DNA from 3 places in the Streptococcus halichoeri genome. Region 2 is predicted to be linked to each of the others. Evidence: predicted binding sites of a transcription regulator. Region 2 holds the regulator's gene; each other region holds the start of a gene.
The links. The regulator CtsR, encoded in region 2, represses protease genes until heat stress. The targets are predictions, from matches to a motif close to TTGGTCAAAAAAGGTCAAANA.
Positions count from the first base shown of each region.

Region 1: a site for CtsR is predicted at 2,156-2,176, ahead of K5J94_RS08585 (ATP-dependent Clp protease ATP-binding subunit). Genes of this name have one in related genera too.
Region 3: a site for CtsR is predicted at 2,872-2,892, ahead of K5J94_RS04660 (ATP-dependent Clp protease proteolytic subunit). Genes of this name have one in related genera too.

Region 1 covers NZ_CP081502.1:1,832,312-1,837,277, forward strand. The annotation lists gene xseA (exodeoxyribonuclease VII large subunit) at 1-452, opposite strand, end outside; gene K5J94_RS08575 (bifunctional methylenetetrahydrofolate dehydrogenase/methenyltetrahydrofolate cyclohydrolase) at 639-1,496, opposite strand; gene K5J94_RS08580 (YkuJ family protein) at 1,692-1,922, opposite strand; gene K5J94_RS08585 (ATP-dependent Clp protease ATP-binding subunit) at 2,213-4,474, shown strand; gene K5J94_RS08590 (NUDIX hydrolase) at 4,597-4,966, shown strand, end outside.
Region 2 covers NZ_CP081502.1:474,044-479,009, reverse strand. The annotation lists gene groES (co-chaperone GroES) at 1-1, opposite strand, end outside; gene K5J94_RS02470 (ATP-dependent Clp protease ATP-binding subunit) at 434-2,875, opposite strand; gene K5J94_RS02465 (CtsR family transcriptional regulator) at 2,875-3,336, opposite strand; gene K5J94_RS02460 (LPXTG cell wall anchor domain-containing protein) at 3,686-4,966, shown strand, end outside.
Region 3 covers NZ_CP081502.1:969,461-974,426, reverse strand. The annotation lists gene K5J94_RS04680 (DNA polymerase III subunit delta') at 1-315, opposite strand, end outside; gene tmk (dTMP kinase) at 315-968, opposite strand; gene K5J94_RS04670 (YlbG family protein) at 1,347-1,625, opposite strand; partial or broken gene K5J94_RS04665 (YlbF family regulator) at 1,657-1,956, opposite strand; gene K5J94_RS04660 (ATP-dependent Clp protease proteolytic subunit) at 2,203-2,793, opposite strand; gene upp (uracil phosphoribosyltransferase) at 2,985-3,614, opposite strand; gene K5J94_RS04650 (putative polysaccharide biosynthesis protein) at 3,854-4,966, opposite strand, start outside.

The sequences.
Region 1 (4,966 bases), 670 kb from region 2:
TCACGAATGACCGCTCCACTTGGGCTAGTGACCACTCCGATTTTTTGAACAAATTGTGGCAAAGACTGCTTGTGCCTTGCATCAAAATACCCTGCTTCTGCGAGTTTTTTCTTTAGTTGTTCAAATTGCAGTGCTAGGGCACCAATGCCATCAGGCTCAGCCTTTTCAACGATGATGGAGTAAGAGCCGCTGGGTTCATAGAGCTGGACACGTCCGATGACATTAATCTTGAGCCCTTCTTCTAGCTCAAATCCTAATTTCTTAAATTGTCCTGCCCACATGGTCGCCTGAATAACTGCTTTTTCATCCTTAATGGAGAAATACTGATGGTTAGGACGCCGGCGAAAGTTGGACACCTGTCCTGTCAAATAAACGCGTTCCAGATAAGGATCACGATCAAACTTCATTTTTAGGTATTTCGTCAGCTCAGACACTGAGAGATAATTAGCCATCGTGTTTTCTTTCTATGAGAGTTAAAAGTTATATCTAACATACATAATAGTGCATCTAACATATGTAGTATACCATTTTTCCCCTACAAATGAGAGGATAAAGGACAAAAGAAGCCCTACGGCTTCACAGATTGAAAGGGAAGGCTTCCTTTGTCATTAAGGCAAAAGCTGGCGCTCATACATCATTTAGTTTTTAGCTGCTTTACGCAAGGCCGCTTGATAGGTTTGCTCCAACAACATGGTAATGGTCATTGGGCCAACGCCACCTGGGACAGGTGTTAACATGCTAGCTACCTGAGAAACCGAAGCAAAGTCTACATCACCAATTAACTTGCCATTGTCATCACGGTTCATCCCAACATCTACAACAATCGCGCCAGCCTTGACAAAATCCTTTGTCACAAAGTGCCCAGCACCAATCGCTACAATTAGCAGATCTGCTTGCTTGGTAAAGGCCTTTAAATGTTTCGTTCGTGAATGGGTTAAGGTAACTGTGGCATTTTTGGCTAGCAACAGTTGGGCCATGGGCTTACCAACAATATTGGATCTGCCGATAATTACCGCATGCTTGCCTTCTAATGAAATAGAGTAGGCACTGAGCAACTCCATAATTCCTGCAGGTGTACAAGGCACCATCTGGGGCCGACCTGACCAGAGATGACCTGTATTCATCGGATGAAAGCCATCAACATCCTTACTTGGGTTAATAGATAGGATAATTTTTTTGTCATTAATGTGGTCTGGTAAGGGGAGCTGAACTAAAATGCCATGGATACTCGGATCGTCATTGTAGGTCATAATGACATTAATCAATTCTTCTTGGCTGATTGATTCAGACAGATGAACGGTCTGACTCTTAAAACCTGCAGCGTGAGCAGCACGCTCTTTATTTCTGACGTAGATTTGGCTAGCTGCATCATCACCTACTAAAATAACAACCAAGCCCGGAACAATCTGATGTTGACGCTTAAGTTCAGTTACTTTCTTAGCTAATTCAGCCTGCATTTTTTGGGCTAATGCTTTTCCATCTAAAAATTCTACCATCATTTTGTACCTCTTTATTTAGTCTGTTACCTATTATAGCAAAAAAAGAGTGGCTTTCACCACCGAATCATTATTAAGGTTAACATTTGACCAAAATAGGAGCGACCAACCTAAAACCATCACTTAAGGAGCTGTCAACTTAAGGCTTAAAAACGTCTGGAAGCACAAAAAACTTGCCCAAGCAAGTCTTTTAACTTAATATAATAAATCGTAGATTTCCATTGCAATCAAGTCAATACTATCAAATGAGTATGATTCCCGTGCTTCCACGTCACGTAAGGTAAAAACTGGTCCATTTTCTGGGTCATTTGAAAAAGAAACTTCAGCAACGACAACACCATCACGTTCAAAATTGCGCTTGAGGTTCCCATCGTCTGTTACCATCAATTCTAGACGGTTGATTATTCTCACAAGATGTGATTCCATTTCCATTCTCCTATTCGTTTCGTTTAGTGTTCACTATATTCTAACATAAAAACCTATAAACAGACACTAAAAGTGAATTATTTCCTGGCTTGGCCTGATTTTGTAGTAGCTATCAGCTTATGACTTGCCCCCTAGAAGCTAGACCAAGCTATTAGCACTCAAAAGTTAAGAGTGCTAAATTAGGAAACTTTTTACTTGCTTTCCGCTTAAAGGGTGCTATAATGAACATATAGAGTTTGACCTTTATTGACTAAAAGTTGAACTCGTATCACTCACTGGAGGTAAAGCCTATGCTTTGTCAAAATTGTAACTTAAACGAAGCCTCTATTCACCTATATACTAATGTGAACGGCAAACAACGCCAAATTGACCTTTGTCAAAATTGTTATCAAATTATGAAGACAGATCCCCAAAATAGCTTATTGGGCAATCAAAAACAAGGTACCCTTTCTGACTCTATTAAACCACTTTTTGAAGACTTTATGGATGATTTAAATAATTTCCAACCGTTTAGTAAACTTCCAAATAGTCCACGCTCAGAACAAGATAATCTCTCAAATGATCCAAACAGCCGAAATAACCGCATGTCTGGACAAGCGACCCGCCGTCAAGATCCGCAAGCTCCTCAAGGACTCTTAGATGAATTTGGTATTGATGTGACCGATATTGCCAGTCGTGGCGGCATTGACCCTGTCATTGGGCGCGATGATGAGATTCGCCGCGTGATTGAAATTCTGAACCGGCGAACAAAAAATAATCCCGTCCTGATTGGTGAGCCAGGTGTTGGTAAAACAGCTGTTGTAGAAGGCCTAGCTCAAAAAATTATTGATGGCGATGTTCCGCATAAACTGCAAGGAAAACATGTCATTCGTTTAGATGTGGTCAGCTTGGTCCAAGGTACTGGTATCCGCGGTCAATTTGAAGAGCGCATGCAAAAGCTCATGGAAGAAATTCGTAACCGCAAAGACGTCATCTTATTTATTGATGAAATCCATGAAATTGTCGGCGCTGGCAATGCAGGCGATGGTAACATGGATGCTGGTAATATCTTAAAACCAGCTCTGGCACGTGGTGAACTCCAATTAGTGGGCGCTACCACTCTCAACGAATATCGGATTATTGAAAAAGACGCTGCCCTAGAGCGGCGGATGCAACCTGTTAAAGTCAATGAACCTTCTGTTGATGAAACCATTACTATCTTAAAGGGTATTCAAAAGAAATACGAAGAATACCACCATGTTCAATATAGCGATGATGCTATTTTAGCTGCGGCTCATCTCTCGAATCGCTATATCCAAGACCGATTCTTACCAGACAAGGCCATTGACCTGCTGGATGAAGCAGGCTCAAAAATGAATCTAACACTTAATTTCGTTGATCCAAAAGAAATTGATCAAAAGCTAGTAGACGCTGAAAATCAAAAAGCGCTAGCTACCCGTCAAGAAGACTTTGAACGCGCAGCTTATTTCCGTGACCAAATCCTCAAACTAAAAGAAATGCAAAAACAAGAGGTCACAGACCAAGATATTCCTTTGATTACTGAAAAAACCATTGAAGCAATCGTAGAGGAAAAAACGAATATCCCAGTTGGCGACTTAAAAGCAAAAGAACAGTCACAATTGATTCACTTGGCTGATGATCTTAAGAGCCATGTCATTGGCCAAGATGCAGCCGTGGAAAAAATCGCCAAGGCCATTCGGCGTAACCGGGTCGGCTTAGGCAGCCTCAATCGACCAATCGGCTCCTTCTTGTTTGTAGGACCAACCGGTGTAGGAAAGACCGAGCTTTCTAAGCAATTAGCTATTGAATTATTTGGCTCTGACGAAAATATGATTCGTTTTGATATGTCTGAATACATGGAAAAACATGCCGTATCCAAATTGGTCGGAGCACCTCCAGGCTATGTTGGTTATGATGAGGCTGGTCAACTAACTGAAAAAGTTCGTCGTAATCCCTACTCGCTCATTCTTCTTGACGAAGTCGAAAAGGCCCATCCAGATGTGATGCATATGTTTCTTCAAGTACTTGATGATGGTCGCCTCACTGATGGTCAAGGGCGCACAGTTAGCTTTAAAGATACCATTATTATCATGACCTCAAATGCTGGAACAGGCAATGCTGAAGCGTCGGTTGGTTTTGGTGCTGCGCGCGAAGGTCGGACCAATTCGGTACTGGGACAACTAGGTAACTTCTTTAGCCCTGAATTTATGAACCGTTTTGATGCCATTGTTGAATTCGCTGCACTCTCTAAACCAGACCTTCTTAAAATTGTTGATCTAATGCTAGTCAATGTCAATGATCGGCTTGGACGCAACGGTCTCCACCTTGATGTCACTACCAAAGTTAAAGAAAAATTGGTAGAGCTTGGTTATGATCCAAAAATGGGGGCACGGCCCTTACGTCGCACCATCCAAGAGCATATTGAAGATGCTATTACCGATTATTACCTTGAACACCCAACTGAGAAAAACTTACGTGCCATGATGACAAGTAATGGACACATTGCAATCAAAGCCAATCAAAGCGAAGAAGCTGCTCAGCCCAGCCATTAAAGCCCAAAACCTTCATTTTCTAATTTTGAAAATGAAGGTTTTTTCATCCAGCGCTAAATTTTTAGCAAAATCAAAGATTATTTCCCTATTTTTTAGTATAATAAGGGCAAAGGAGAAAGCTTATGGCAATTCCAGTTTTCGGAGAAAAAAAAGATAATGTAGACTATCAGAAACGCTTAGGAGTCTATGCCATTATTCCAAATCAAAATAAAGATCAGATCATTCTCGTTCAAGCCCCCAATGGCGCATGGTTTTTACCAGGCGGTGAAATTGAAGGCCCAGAGACCCATACGCAGGCACTTGAGCGAGAATTGAAAGAAGAACTCGGCTTTTCGGCCACGCTTGGTTATTACTATGGCCAAGCTGATGAATACTTCTATTCCCGTCACCGAGATACCTATTTCCACAATCCTGCCTATCTTTATGAAGTCACCGACTATATCGACTTAGCTGAACCTCTAGAGGATTTTAACCAGCTAGCTTGGTTTCCTA
Region 2 (4,966 bases):
TGGTTTTTCCTCCAACTAAAATATTTCGTGATTTTTTAGCACTCTATTGTACCGAGTGCTAAGATAATTCTATTGTATCACTTGGTCAAAAATAGTCAAGACAAAAATAAGCAAAATTTAAATATCCCGCTAACCCGCAGCTACACCACTGTTTTATCCTATCATCCAGCTCGAGCGAGGAGCATCACACAGGTCTGTGGCCCCACAAAATAAACCAGCAAGAACCGCAAGTTCTTCTAGCTAGCCTCACAAAAGCCTGCTTTTTAGCTTGGCTTTTCATCCTGCTTACTTGGCGTAGTTCATTGTGATCCAGCGCCACTCCTAGCCTTGATCAGCAGCAAAAAAAAGCACCCAAACAGATGGAAAAGGTCTCCCAAAACGTTAGCTTGTGTCGTCTAACGTTAGGAGTCACACAATCTGTTCAGATACTTTTTTAAGAAACACTATCGAAGGTCACCTCTTGCTGCTTCAAGCCAACTTTCAGTGTTTGCCCGGCTGACAGCTTGCCAGCTAGGATCAATTCTGACAGCGGGTCTTCGATGGTTGTTTGGATAGCGCGGCGCAGAGGCCTTGCCCCATTCTCTGCATCATAGCCAATAGTTGCCAGATGGTTGAGCACTGACGGCTGTAATTTCAGCGTCACGCCTTTTTCTGCCAAGACAGCTACCAGTGGCTTGACCATAATTTTCACAATATCTTTAATGTTGGCCTGACTCAAGCTGTGGAAGACCACCTTCTCATCAATCCGGTTGATGAATTCTGGGCGGTAGGTGCGTTTTAGCTCTTCCATAATTCGGCTTTCCATAGCCTTGTGGTCCTGGCTGACAGCCTTGGCCCCAAAACCAACAGTCTTATCATCACGCAAGGCTGTTGCGCCCAGGTTACTGGTCATGATAATAATGGTATTTGAAAAATCAACCTTACGACCCCGGCTATCTGTCAGCATACCGTCATCAAGCACTTGCAGCAAGACATTAAAGATGTCTGGGTGGGCTTTTTCGACTTCGTCAAACAAGAGCACAGCATAAGGCTTATTGCGCACTTTTTCTGTCAGCTCGCCTCCTTCATCATAGCCAACATAGCCCGGCGGTGCGCCATTTAGCCGGCTTGCCGCAAATTTCTCCATGTATTCGGACATGTCAAAACGAATCAGCGCAGACGCGTCATCAAAGAGCACTTCTGCCAAAGCCTTGGCGAGTTCTGTTTTACCAACACCTGTTGGGCCTAAGAACATGAAAGAACCAATCGGCCGCTTGCCTGTGCGAATGCCAGATTGATTACGCCGGATAGCGCGAGCAATGACAGAAACAGCCTGCTCTTGGCCAATCACCCGCTGGTGTAGTTCTTTTTCGAGGCGCAAATATTTCTGACTGTCTGCCCGGCTTAGTTTTTCAACTGGAATGCCAGATAGCTTGCTCAAGGTGGTCAAAATGTGGTCTGGTGTCACTGCAACTGCCTTAGGCTCGCTCTCATCCTGTGTTTGCTTAAGCAGCTTAGAGACGCGTTTCATATCACCAGCAATCAGCGCCTGATCGGCCGGTGTCAGATCCTTAGGCACTTCCTTTTGCACCAAACCTTGGACAGTTGCGCTCGCCTCATCCAGTAGGTCAATCGCAGAATCAGGGAGATGCTTGCTTGTTAAATAGCGATGCGCCATCTTGACTGCTGTCTCCACTGTTTCGCGTGCAATCGTCACATGATGAAACGTTTCATAAGTCGACTTCAACCCCATAAGAATCTCAGTCGCATCAGCCTCACTTGGTTCGTCAATCAAAATCTTGGCAAAGCGGCGAGAAAGCGCAGCATCTTTTTCAATATGCTTTTGATATTCTTCTTGGGTCGTGGCACCAACCATATGAAGCGTGCCCCGGGAAAGGGCAGGTTTCAAAATATTCGCCGCATCTAAAGTGCTATCAATCCCACTACCTGACCCCATAATAGTGTGCAACTCATCCACAAATAAAATAATCTTGCCGTCAGCTTCAATATCAGCAATGATTTGATTCATCCGTTCTTCAAAATCGCCCCTAAAGCGCGTGCCAGCAACCACACTCATCATGTCTAGCTCCAACACCCGCATCTCACGCAGCTCATAAGTCGTTGTCCCAGCCACAATCCGCTGGGCTAAGCCATAAGCAAGCGCCGTTTTCCCGACACCAGCATCACCAACCAAGACCGGATTATTCTTGGTCTTGCGGCTGAGAATCTGCACCATCCGTGACACCTCTGCCTCACGCCCAATCACCGGCTCAAGCTTGCCCTGACGCGCAAGCTCTGTCAAATCGCGCGTAAAATCAGACAAGTCCCCTGTCGCTTGTGGTTTCATCATCTCTGAAAAACCACCAGCCTTGGCTTTTTTGGGCTTACGCAGATCATGGATGGCCTTAATAGTCGCCTTTGAATAACCCGCATGCATCTCAAGCGCCCGACGCAAATCCGCCAAACGAAAAGCACCCTTGCCGTCGTCCTTGAGCTTAAAGCCCGCCAATTCTAGCACACGGCACGCCAAAACATCAGGATTCAAAAGCATCGCAAAAAGCACATGCTCTGACCCCACATCCTTAGCTCCGGTCACCTCTTGAATCGTTGCCGCAAAAGCTAAAATCGCCTCCAATCCCCGTGATTGCAGACGCAACGGCACCTTAGTTACCTCTTCCTTAGGGCTTTTACCCATAGCTAAAATCGCTGCCGCTTCGTATTCTTCCATCGGAATACTATGCTCAAATTCACTAAACACCAGGCCAGCCAAAGAATTTTCTACCTTGACCATTGCTAAAAGAATGTGCCAAGTCTCTAAGAATTGGCTGTCGTAACGCGCAGCTTGGTACTGCGCTTGTTGAAAGATGTCTCGCATCTTTTTAGAGTAGTCAACCATTAGAGGGACCCCTTTCTATCAATCCGCTGCAAAAGGCGATAAAACATCCGGGCCCGAATCGTTGGAGCATCTCCCCCAAGCACTTCATTCGTTGCCATCGCTAAAATCAAATTGCCTTCACGCTCAGTGATCAGATTTTCATTATAGAGCAGCTGCACCGAATCAGTAAACAGCGCCTCACTCATGGTTTCCTTCAACGAGCCACGAAGACTTCCTATTAAATGGTGCTTATCCGAAAAATGCACCTTAGCAATCCGGATATAGCCACCCCCGCCACGCTTACTTTCGACCTCATAGCCTCGACTCTCAGTAAAACGCGTTTTAATCACATAGTTAATCTGACTAGGAACAACCTGAAAAGAGTCTGCCAGCATCGAGCGCTTAATCTCTGCAATCCCAGACTGCGCCAACAATTCCTTGATGTATTCCTCAATGCTATCTGAAGTATTTTTGCTAGGCATCCTGCTCTCCCTCCTTTTTGTCTCACATTTACAAGGTTCGTCAATTTGACTAAAACTGACTTTCATTATATCAAAAGCTCTCCCGTAAACGCAACTATTAATCATCTCACACTCACCCTCCCCGAAAAAAATAGTTATTAGTACCCATCACCCTAGCCCCAAAGGCTCCAGATAAGCCGCTACTACCGGGGAGGCATCGCAGCAAAAAAAGCCGGAAAAATAAGGCTTCAAGCCCCCTTTACAGACTTGTTCACATTTTTTGAAATGCAGCAATTCCGTGACCTTGAGTATATATATATATATATATATACTGATGGGTGCTATAAATGAAAAGGAGATTAGAAAAAACATGGCAAAGCACCATAGGAATTGGACAAAAAAGGCGGTGTTAGCAAGCCTTGTCGTCAGTGCAGGATTGTTGAGTGGACAGGGGACAGTACGGGCGGAAGAAAATTCCAAATTTAACTTGGATAAGTCTATCAGTAATCAGTCATTTAATATAGATGAATATGTATTTTCTAAAATTGCAATAGAAGAAAATACAAAAGAACGCACCCAGCATATCATAGATAGTTTAAAAGGTATTCACACTGACTATCTGTTAGAACTATATGAAGATCTTTTTGATCTTAAGGCACCTAGCGAAAACTTTTTGAGTAAACTGGACTTTTTAGAAGCTCCTCAAAACTATGATTCAAAGATTAGTCCTTATTATGCAAATCAAACCGGACTTGGTTTGCGCGATTTGCAGCCTCTTAATAATGATAAGCAGTTTTTATCTATCCGAGATTTGATAATACAAGAAGTTGGTCGTCGAACCAAATATTATGAAAAAGCTGTTAATAATGCCAAACAATTGAGTAAAAGCGGCAAAGAGGTGGAAACAACACTTACAAAGGCTACTGAAGAACAAGATAAACTTCAGAATCAGCTAAGTTCTGCAAAAAAGCAAAACAAAGAGCTGCAAGCTAAAAGTGACGAGATTTCGTCTAAACTAGTTCAAGCCAAGCAATCAAATGCTGAGCTAACAGAGCAAATGAAAGCCTTGGAAACGAAAGCCAAACAAACCTCAGAAGAGCTAAGTGAGACTAAAACTCGCGTTAAGCGTCTAACAGAAGAAACTGAAAACGCTTCTAAAGAAAAAGCTACTTTACAAAACCAACTTGACCAGGAAAAAACAGCGCTATCCAATCTTCAACAAAAATTCGCTGCTACTAACTCTCAAAACACTGCGGAAAAAGCGAAGCTTCAATCAGAGTTAGATGCTAAGAAAGCGCAAATTTCTAGCCTGCAAGCTAAGGTAGAAGAAAGTCAAGCAAGTCTTGATAAGCTTACTGCTGAAAAAGAAGCTGCAGATGCTAAGGTTGCTGAATTGACCGCTGAAAAAGTTAAGCTAAGTCAAGAAAAAGACAGCATTCAAGCTCAGCTTAGCAGCCAAACTGAGCTCAGTGAAGAGGAAAAAGCTAAGCTTAAAGAACAATTAGCTGATATTCAAGCTAAGATTGCTGAGAAAGACGCTTCAATCAAGTCACTAGAAGGTAAACTTGATGCACTTAAACAGCACGAGCAAGAAAAAGTTCCGGAAATGCCTAAGATTCCTGAGGCTAAGGATGAGGACCAACCAGCTGAA
Region 3 (4,966 bases), 500 kb from region 2:
ACGATTACTTTCATAGCCCGTTGATGAAAATTGGCGCAACATTTCGCGTACTGTCTCTGTCTTAATCACCTGGCCAGCTGGTTCCAAAAGGGTCACATCCGCATAGTCTTCTTGGGCAATTAAATGACAGGTGCGACAATGACCACAAGGCAAATGGTCCTTGGGTTGCTCACAAAAGAGCGCTTGTGCCAAATAGATAGCCATATCATAATTAGCATAGTCTCCTGCAAAGAGATAAGCATGACTCAAGCGATTGTGCCCAATAATCTGCTGAAATTGCTGAAATATTTCTGGTGCTAACTCTTGAATTGCCACTAACTTTCCTCTCCTTGATGTTTGGCCAAAAATGGTCTTAACACTTGCACAGTATCTGCAACAACTGATTCAAAATCCTGCGAAGCATCAATCGTTACAATCCGCTCGGGATAAGCCTTAGCCAAGGCCCGATAACCTGCTCGCACCCGCTGATGCAACTCTAGTTGTTCTAAATCAAGGCGATTGACTTCGCGCTGTCCATTTTGTGAAATCCGGCTCAAACCAATATCAGAAGGCACATCAAAATAAAGTGTTAAATCAGGCAAACGCCCATCAGTAGCATAATGATTGAGCCACTGAATGGCCTCAATGTCCAGCCCACGCCCATACCCTTGATAAGCTACTGAACTGTCAATAAACCGGTCCATAATCACACATTGCCCTTGCTCAAGAGCTGGTTTGACTTTTTCAACCATATGTTGCCTGCGTGCAGCAATATAAAGGAGAAGCTCTGTCTTAGCATCCATTGCTGAATGGTTAAGATCTAAAATCACTTCACGAATCGCCTCTGCTATAACAACACCACCTGGTTCTCGGCTGGTCACAAGCTGCCCAGCAAGCAGAGTGTTTAATAGTGGTAGAATTTCTTGTAAAACACTGGTTTTACCAGCACCATCTGGCCCTTCAACCGTAATCAGTAGTCCTTTTTTCATGGTCACCTTTATATCCTTAATAGTTCTATTTTACCAAAAATCACACAAAAAAACACGGTCAATCTGAGCGTGTTAACTGTTGCAATCACTGCATTACTCAGCCACATGCCTATATGCATAAAGCCCAAAGAGGCAACATAAAAGGGCTTAGGCTGCCTTTGATAGCAAGCCCTAGCAAAAGGGATTGACGTGGTTTACAGCTTTTGTCTTAAGGTGGTTCTGTGGTCACAGCAAAGCCTGTCGTTTCCAGCTCAATCTAAGACCACCTGCTTAGCTAGCAAAGTTACAAAAAAGGTCCCACCATCTAACCTAGCTGTGCTCATTAATCATCAACCATTTAAGCAAAACCCTTTTTCAGCCTGTAAGGTCATTAGCCAGCTAGTAAGCAGTTGCGCCTGATTCGTCTTCTTGTCGATGCAGGTTACCAACAAAATGAGTATCAATAGCAGCAAGCTCTGAGGGTTTCACCTTTTTGACAAAGCGTAATTTACTTAACTCTTCTATTTTCTGAGCAACTTCTGACTGATTCACATATAAATACAGATAACGAGAGCGTTTAGAGTGGTAATGGAGATCACCATACTTCATCACTTTGCGCGCATCGCGATTATAATAGAGATACACAACTAGACCTTGTCTCTCTTGTTTTTGATACATGGTTTATCTTTGATCCTTTTCTTTTATATTCTTATAAATCCCTTGAGGATGGGGGTACTTTTTTGGCTGCCAGGGGCAGACCGGTATCCACAAAAATAGTGGGCGATACAGCCTCAGCCAGGCTTTGGGTCACCTGCGCCAGCAATTTTTGAAAATCAACCTCCGCATAACGTAGTTGAACCATGGCCGGGTGCAAATCTAATTGCTTTTTGCAGGCTAGAACTTGCTGCCGAAGTGCTGACAAATGGCTAACATCCTTGCTATGTCTGGCAGCTTCCTCGTAGGTGTCCACTAATTGCTGAAAAGCCTGAATACGGCGCCCAAGCTCTGTATCTTTGTGTACTTACTTACTTGCTAGCTGATAGTGCCCATATTGAGGAGTGTTTTTCAGGGCTTGCACCAAGTCTAAGGCGGCAGCTTCTAAGGCAAATAAATGATCATTAACGGCTAACATACTTTTGATTATATCATATTTTTAGCAGAGTCGCTCAGCTAGGAGTACGCAAAAAACACTTAAGCCAGGACTTAAGTGTTTATGTTTGAGAGCGTCACCTAATGCTACACCCTAGTGTGAACCTTAGACTAGCTCGTTATTTTCCATAATTTCATCAATAAAGCCATAAGCCAGCGTTTCTTCTGCCGTCATCCAATTATCACGCTCAGCATCTTTGTGAATTTGTTTGATGGTCTTGCCAGAATTTTGGGCCAAGATTTTTTCCAAACGATGACGCGTTTTCAAGAGATGCTCAGCAGCAATGGCCATGTCTGATTGTTGCGTACCGCCACCGGTGCCACCCATTGGCTGGTGAATCATGTACTCCGCATTAGGCAACATGAAGCGTTTGCCTTTTGTACCAGATGAGGCAATGACTGTCCCCATTGAGGCAGCCATCCCCATAACAATCGTTTGCACGTCTGATTTGATGAAATTCATCGTATCAACAATCGCTAAACCAGCCGAGACAGAGCCACCAGGCGTATTGACGTAAAGGTAAATATCTTTGGTATTATCTTGTGCATCCAAGAATAATAGCTGCGCGATAATACTGTTAGCAAGATTGTCTTCGACCGGACCAGTCAACATAATGATACGGTCTTTTAATAAACGCGAATAAATGTCGTAAGAGCGTTCGCCACGACTTGTTTGTTCAATAACAACAGGAATCATAGAAATCTCCATTCTATTTATGATTGACAAACAGGGTTCATCAACCATGATATTAATGATTGATACTATTATAAGCTAATGGTCAACAAAGGTCAAATATTTGCTTTGCCAAAGGCTAACTTTTCGCCCATATCAAGGTTTGTTCCTTTGGTGCTTTAACTCAGTGCCTACTTAAAAAAGGGCTTAGCACGTTATTTTGTCCCAAAGAGACGGTCACCCGCATCACCAAGACCAGGCACAATATAGCCATTTTCATTTAGTTTTTCATCAAGGGCTGCTGTATAGATGTCCACATCAGGATGAGCAGCATTTAACTTAGCAACGCCTTCTGGGGCTGCAACCAGACAGACAAATTTAATATTAGTAGCACCGCGTTTTTTCAACGAATCAACCGCTAAAATAGCAGAGCCACCAGTTGCTAGCATGGGATCAACGATAAAAATCTGCCGTTGGTCAATATCTTCAGGAAGTTTTACCAAATATTCAACTGGTTGCAATGTTTCTTCATCGCGATACATACCAATATGACCAACTTTGGCAGCCGGCACCAAACTCAAAAAACCATCAACCATACCAATCCCTGCTCGAAGGATAGGAACAATGGCTAGCTTTTTCCCTGAAAGTTGTTTTTGCACGGTGGTCGCCACCGGTGTTTCAATCGCAACATCTTCTAATGGGAGATCACGCGACACTTCATAGCCCATCAGCATGGCAATTTCGTTTACTAATTCACGAAAATCTTTGGTTGAGGTATCTTGACGACGTAAGATTGATAACTTGTGTTGAATGAGCGGGTGTGAAATCACTTGACATTTTCCCATTTTGATTACTTCCTTCTTCTTTTTTCACTTTTAACATTATAGCAAAAAAAATTTGATTTTGCTTGATTCTTTAAGACTTTTCAAGCTTATTTTTTAAGTCGGGTAAGTAAAAAAGCCCGGGCGAAAACCCAAGCTTTCTGTGGTCATTGATGAATAAAATAGGGCACATCCTGCCTGAAAAGGGGCGGCTAAACAAGTCAGAGTAACTAATATATGATTTGCCTGCCTTTTGCTGGCTACTAAGCAAGGTGAAGCTTTTGGCGCAATTTTTTAGCTTTGCTTTCACCAATAAAACGATCAAGCAGATGCGTAGCAAGGGCGAGATAGCCATAAACACCAAAACCAATCGCACCGACAATCGTTAAGTAAAGCAGACTAGTCAAACGATCGATTGGAATGAGCACCATGCCTAAGAGCCAGCTGGCAAGCAGCACCACTAGCCCCATGATGAGGGTAATAAGGCTAACAAGCAAAACTTGCCGGCGCAATCTTTGGCGATTGAAATGGGTTACTTTGTGCAGGCGATGATACATCAGATAAATAGGCACAAAAAGAGCCACACAGGTTGCAAGGATTGGGCCATAAGCATGGAAGACATAAATCGCAGGGATTTGTAAAAGCAGTTTAACCATAATCCCATACATAAAATAAAGTAAAGCTTTGCGATTTTCAAATAAGGCCTGAAGCATCGGCGATAAGAGCGAGTAAAGCGCTAGAAAAATCGTTTGGACAAGAGCCGCTATAAACAAATGAATCGCCTGATTACTGCTAGGACCATAAAAAATCGTATAGAGCGGACGAGCCAAAATAATGGCGCCAGTCAAAGCCGGCAAGATAAAAGCCAGCAGCATGGTGATATTATTAATAATCAATCTGGCCGCAGCATGCATGTCTTTTTTGACATAGTTCTCGGTTAAAAGGGCGATGCCCACTCCCCCAATGGAAGCTGCGACCGCAATCAAAATCATCGTAATCTTCGATGGATTAGCATTAAAGTAGCCAAACAGAACCAGTAATTGCGATTTTGAGTAGTTGGTCAAAAGCAACATCGTGTTAGAAAAGGTCCATTGGTCAATCAATTGAAAAGCTTGGATGGCACTGCCAATGATGATAAAAGGAATGGATTCTTTAATGGTTTCAAAGAGCAGGCCCTTAGCATCAATCTGATAGCTCAGCTGATTTTTGCGTAAGATAGCCTGGAGCAAGCCTTCGCGCCATAAATAATAAATCAGCACCGCCATGCTGGCAAGCATTCCGACAAAGGCCGCAAAGGTGGAGTGAGTCACTGCCTGAACGTAGTTCCCTGAGCCCAGCTGCATAATGTAGTAAGTCGTAAGCAACATCCAGATAAC